One region of the Aliivibrio sp. A6 genome, then DNA from elsewhere that is predicted to be linked to it. Evidence: riboswitches for the same ligand, from Rfam matches in the RefSeq annotation. Region 1 holds a riboswitch; the other holds the start of a gene.

Region 1 (3,142 bases):
GAGCCTTTAGAGTGACTCATTTGATTACCAATGAGCGCAACTAAGCACAAATTGTGTTCTATTTCGATTGTGCAAAGTTCTTCAAGTTCTTGCTGTGCTTCTGGTGGCAATTCAGGTGCTTTGCCATTGGTGTTTGTTTGATCAAGAGTGAGAGCAACACTGACTTCGGAAGTTGTAATTAAATCTACAGATATTTGGTATTTTGCCAAAATTTCAAACACTTCGGCAAGGAAACCGTAAGCATGAAACATATTTGGGCTATGTAATGTCACCATGGTTTGATTGCAGCGTAGGGTTAGCGCTCTAAATAGTGGAGAGCTATTTACCTGTTGTTTAATCCATGTGCCGCCTTTTTCTGGTTCTTTTGATGAACCAACAAATACCGGAATTTGATGGCGAAGTGCTGGCAATAGGGTTGATGGGTGCAATATTTTAGCCCCATAATTTGCCATTTCAGAGGCTTCGCTGAAACTGATTTCAGGGATTGGTGAGGCAGCAGAGGCAATACGTGGGTCGGTTGTATAAATACCCGGAACATCGGTCCAAATCTCTAATCCACATGCATTCACTGATTCTGCAATCAAAGCGGCACTGTAATCACTGCCTCCTCGACCTAATGTTGTTGTACTCCCTTGGCTATCTGAGCCAATAAAGCCCTGCGTTACAACGATATGTTTTTGACATAGAGGTATCAGTTTTTCTCGAGCTAAACGAGTAATTTCTTCAAGTTGAGGTTCACCTTTACCAAATTTTGAATCGGTGCGTAGTACGGTTCGAATATCAAAGCGAACCGCAGAATTTCCACGTTCAATCAATAGTTGAGTAAAAAGGTGGGTAGACATTAACTCACCACACGCGACAAGGTGGTCAGTAAGTTTATCGCTAGGTTGGAAAGTCGCAGCGTCAGCCGTTTTTTCTATATCATCAAGGATTTCAAGAATGGCTTTTTCAGGGTAAATGGGATCGGAAAGTTGGTCTAATACTGAAAAATGTATGGACTTGAGTTCAGAGAGGATTACTTTTTTTCTTTGGTTATCTTGTGTGCCATTTGCGAGTTCAACTAAAAGATTAGTGACTCCGGAGCAAGCACTGATAACGACAAGGTGAGTATTTTGGTTCTGTTCTATGACATAAGCGCTGCGGCTCATTGCTTCAAAATTTGCAACACTTGTTCCGCCAAATTTAGCAACATTTATAGGGTTCACTTTCCTGTCTCCCGACTACATCCAATGTGGAAATAAATGTGAAGAGTCATAGCAAAAAATAAATAGCTGCTAGAAGCTCTCCACTTAAAATTAAGTGGCAATCGTAAGGATTCAGCCTGTACGATCGATAATCTTTTCCCAATCAAGATTATCTCGGCACTGCTCTCCCTCACTTATTTGTTTGGGAGTTTGGGCTCCACAAATAAAGCTACCTAGGCAGTGCTCCTCTTCTGTGTATGTTTTATATAACAAAACATATGTTAACAATGTGCTTTTTTATGAAACAAATGTCAATCAATAGTAATGTATTTATTTGTATTTCTCCGATTTAAAGTAAATATAAGTGTTTTATGGCTATTTTCTATAGTTAAGTCACTCTAATTACTTCGTCTAATTGAGTTTAATTATTATTGTGTCTATTCTTTAAACACCCTATATTTCAAGGAGTGAATGATGCAAAGTTTTATCCCACCAAAAAGAACCCTTATGGGACCTGGACCTTCTGATATATCGCCACAAGTATTGCAGGCATTAAGTCGCCCAACGATTGGTCACTTAGATCCTCTATTCATTAAAATGATGGATGAAGTAAAAGAGCTACTTAAGTATGCATTTCAAACAAAAAATGAGTTTACCATTGCGGTTTCTGCACCAGGAAGTGCAGGAATGGAAACTTGTTTTGTTAATCTCGTGGAAGAAGGCGAAAAAGTTTTAGTCTGTCGTAATGGTGTTTTTGGCGAGCGTATGCGTCAGAATGTTGAGCGATGTGGTGGAACTGCGATTGTTATCGATGATAAATGGGGTGAGCCAGTTTCACTAAATAAAGTTGAAGAGGCTTTACTGCAACATGCAGATATTAAGATCGTCGCTTTTGTGCATGCAGAGACATCAACTGGTGTATTAAGTGATGCAGAATCCATTTCAACTCTTGCGCGTCAACATGGCTGCTTAACTATTGTTGATGCAGTAACGTCGTTAGGTGGTGTACCATTACTCGTTGATAAGTGGCAATTAGATGCGGTTTATTCTGGCTCTCAAAAATGTTTATCTTGTACTCCTGGTTTATCTCCTGTGACGTTTTCTAAGCGAGCAGTCGATAAGATGAAATCAAGAACTAAAGCTGTGCAAAGCTGGTTCTTAGATCAAAGCTTAGTCCTGTCTTATTGGAGTGGTGAAGGAAAACGAAGTTATCACCATACTGCGCCTGTAAATAGTTTGTATGCATTGCACGAATCATTGTTGATGCTTAAAAATGAAGGATTAGAAGCCGCGTGGAGTCGACATGCATTTTATCATCAAGAATTAAAAGAAGGATTAGAATCGCTAGGTATTCAGTTTATGGTTGATGAAGCATATCGTTTACCACAGCTTAATGCCGTTTATATTCCAGAAGGTGTTAGCGATGTAGAAGTTAGAAGTCGATTACTGAATGAGTATAATTTAGAAATTGGCGCAGGGCTGGGCGATTTAGCCGGAAAGACTTGGCGTATTGGTTTGATGGGGTATGCAGCTAAAAAAGAAAATGTCGCATTATGTTTAAAAGCATTATCTGACGTTCTTTAGGTTACAAATACAAAAGCCGCTAAAAACGTAGCGGCTTTTTACTGTGTCTTTATTTATGATTTTATTTTTGACGTAACTTTTCGTCGAGTTGTACCAATTCAAATTTGTTATTTGGAAAGAGAAAAATGGCTTCTCTTCTAATATCTTCTGCTCTTTTTTCTTCGCCTAAAGCTTGATAAGCAATGATTAGGTTTTGATAAAAGGCTGGTCTTGGCTTGGTTTTAATCAGTTCTTTTGACCAAGTAATATAAGGCGTGATCAGTTCTGGTTTTTTATTCATTATCCCAATGGATAGTTGAGCAGATAACACATCCCAATTAAATCTGTCTTCCCAAATCACAGGATTAGTTACTTGATTTAAAATATCAGGGTTC
Region 2 (3,142 bases), on a different contig from region 1:
TATTTGGAATGAGATGAAACTGAACTTACCAAGTAACTTTAGAGAAGATGATAGTTAATTTATTAGCTAAAAATATAAAAAAAAGCAGGCCATAAAAGCCTGCTTTTTTTATATCTGAAATTTGAAGATAAATGAAGGGATAACTAATACTGATTGTTATTTTATTTGAGTTCAATAATTGTATTTTCACGATTAATTTACAAAATAAACCTAAAAAACTGTCAAAATGGTACGTCATGCTGTATGGTGTCTTTGTTATGTTCTAGAGTGTTTAAAATATACAAAGTAATAAAAAGGTTTTTATCGTGAATAAACTCGTAAATGGATTGATTGTTGGAGCAGCCTATTCGCCTTCTTTTTATAAAGAAACTCCTTCAAATACAACGGTAATTCCAGTTGTTGGTTATGAGGGAGAGCACCTTTTTTTACGTGGTTTTAGCGGTGGATATCGTCTTTACCCTGTAGGAACACCTCAAAATATTATTCTTCGTTTTGTTTATGACCCACGTACCTTTAAGCCTGAAGATTCCGATAATATTCAAATGCAGAAATTGGATGAACGTAAAGCAACTATTTTAGGAGGTGTTACTTATCAAGCAATTACTCATATTGGCTTATCTACTTATTTTCATTTAACGTCAAATATTCGTGTAACCGGTGATCTTCGATATGTGAACTTAGAAGGCAATTTAGAAAAGAGTTCAATGATAGAACACACGGCAAGTACGACGGGTAATGTTGGTATAGCGTATGTATTTTAGAGCAAGTAATGTGTTGAATACCAATAACGAAGAATTTTAATTAAAGAGTATAGATATGATTAAACTTTTGAAACAATTTAATCGAATGCTTTTATGATAAAAAGTTAACAATAGAAATAAAAAAGCCACTTCAATGAGTGGCTTTTTTGAATCAAAAGAGTATTAATCTTAAATTAAGAAATCTTCTAGTGCTTTACCTGCATCTAGTTGAGTTTGTAGTGCTGATGGAGTACGACCTTGGCCTGTCCACGTTTTTTCTGCGCCAGCATGATCTAAGAATTTGTATTTTGCAGGGCGAGGTGCACGTTTTTGTTTTGTTTTAACAGTAGTAGAAGACATAGTATCTAGTAGGTCTTCTGGAGCGATACCACTTTCAAGCATCATTTGACGGAACTCTTCAAGTTTTGCTTGTTTTTCAGCAAGTTGAGAGCGTTCTTCAGCTTCAGATTCTTGGCGTTCAGCAACAACTGATTGTAATTTCTCAAGAGCTTCTTCTAGTTGCTCTAGTGTCATTTCACGAGATAATACACGAAGGCTACGTAGGTTTAATAGTGTTTTAATTGTATCAGACATGATTGATTCCATAATTATTTTGATAATACGTTTATTATATAACAAGAAAATAATATAACAAACTTTCCAATAAAGAAATAATAATTTGATAGTGATAGAAATATTAAAAGTGAGATTTAATAATACATTTGTAGACTATTCGCCAAGATAAAGTATCTCATTCTGACCGTAGTGATGAGTTAATGTTAAAATACTCAGATATAGTATTGCAAAATTGTGTTCAGTCCGTACAATGACTTTCACCTAAACGGGTAGAGGCGCATTGCCTAAGAGTAGATTGTTAGAGGGTGATTCTGATGACAGCAATCGAAAGGAGTCAGTGCCGAAGTTAATTACGTTAATCAGACGTGTTAGCTGGGGTTATTTCGAAAAGGAATAACACTGCCATAGTCAATTTTATTTTTTAACTATGGAGCGCTACTGTGGGGAATTGTTTTAACATTCACTTCCTTTAACGGCATTGCCGTATCAACAGTAGATCTCCAACCAAACTGGTTGTTGTAGATCATGAACTTAGCTGATTTTTCAAATTCTCCGATATCAATATTGCCCCCATTAATCGCATTGGGTTTAGCAATTTTAACTCGCCGAGTTTTACTTTCTCTTGGTGTTGGTATCGTTTTAGGCGCAATTTTGCTGTCTAATTATTCTATTTCTGGTACCGCTTCTTATGTATTTACTTCTGTTAAAGGCGTGTTCATCGATGATGGCGCAATTAATAGCTGGAACATGAGTATCGTTGCTTTCCTTATTTTATTGGGAATGACAACTGCGCTTCTGACTCTTTCTGGTGGTACTCGCGCTTTTGCTGAGTGGGCTCAGACAAGAATTAAAAGCAAGCGTGGTGCGAAACTCCTTGCCGCCTTCCTTGGTGTTTTCATTTTTGTTGATGATTATTTTAATAGCTTAGCTGTTGGTTCAATATCCCGCCCTGTAACTGACCGTTTTTATGTATCAAGAGCAAAGCTAGCTTATATCCTTGACTCAACTGCTGCCCCTATGTGTGTATTAATGCCAGCATCAAGTTGGGGTGCGTACATCATTACTATTATTGGTGGTATTTTGGTGTCGCATGGTGTTACTGAATACTCTGCACTAGGCGCGTATGTTCGTTTAATTCCAATGAACTTCTATGCAGTCTTTGCTTTATTAATGGTATTTGCAGTAGTTTGGTTCCAACTAGATGTAGGACCAATGCGTGATCATGAAAATGAAGCCGCTCGTGGTAATGGTTTTGATGACCAAGCCGTTAATAAAGAATCTAAAGATTTAAACGAAGAACTTAATATTACTGAAAGTAAAACGGGTAAAGTGTCTGATCTCATTTTCCCTATTATCACGTTAATTGTCGCAACGGTATTCTTTATGATTTATACCGGCGGACAAGCATTAATTGCTGATGGTAAAGAGTTTAATATTCTAGGTGCTTTTGAAAATACCGATGTTGGCGCGTCATTGTGTTACGGTGGATTAATCGGTCTAGGCTCTGCGCTTATCACTGTTTTCCGTCAAGGTATCTCTCCAAGAGACATTGGTATGACAATGTGGATTGGTGCGAAGTCAATGTTCGGTGCTATTTTGATCCTTTTCTTTGCATGGACAATTGGTTCTGTAATTGGTGATATGCAAACTGGCTCTTACTTATCTAGTTTAGCGCAAGGCAGCATTGGTATTCACTGGATCCCAGTTATCCTATTTTTACTATCAGGTTTGATGGCATTTAGTACAGGTACATCATGGGGTACATTCGGTATCATGTTACCAATTGCAGGTGACATGGCAGGTGCGACAGACATTGCTCTTATTTT

Evidence for each region. Region 1 has a riboswitch for lysine ahead of lysC (lysine-sensitive aspartokinase 3). Riboswitches for the same ligand answer to the same signal wherever they lie in the genome.
Region 2: linked by a shared signal. The riboswitch ahead of PVK70_RS10440 (Na+/H+ antiporter NhaC family protein) and the one ahead of lysC (lysine-sensitive aspartokinase 3) in region 1 are both predicted to bind lysine.

What each region holds. Positions count from the first base shown of each region.
Region 1 is NZ_JARACR010000002.1:250,312-253,453, reverse strand. It holds gene lysC (lysine-sensitive aspartokinase 3) at 1-1,205, opposite strand, end outside; lysine riboswitch at 1,271-1,443, opposite strand; gene PVK70_RS02295 (pyridoxal-phosphate-dependent aminotransferase family protein) at 1,659-2,768, shown strand; gene PVK70_RS02290 (PglL family O-oligosaccharyltransferase) at 2,830-3,142, opposite strand, start outside.
Region 2 is NZ_JARACR010000015.1:28,583-31,724, forward strand. It holds gene fadR (fatty acid metabolism transcriptional regulator FadR) at 1-58, shown strand, start outside; gene PVK70_RS10430 (MipA/OmpV family protein) at 306-761, shown strand; gene PVK70_RS10435 (H-NS family histone-like protein) at 930-1,334, opposite strand; lysine riboswitch at 1,579-1,762, shown strand; gene PVK70_RS10440 (Na+/H+ antiporter NhaC family protein) at 1,842-3,142, shown strand, end outside.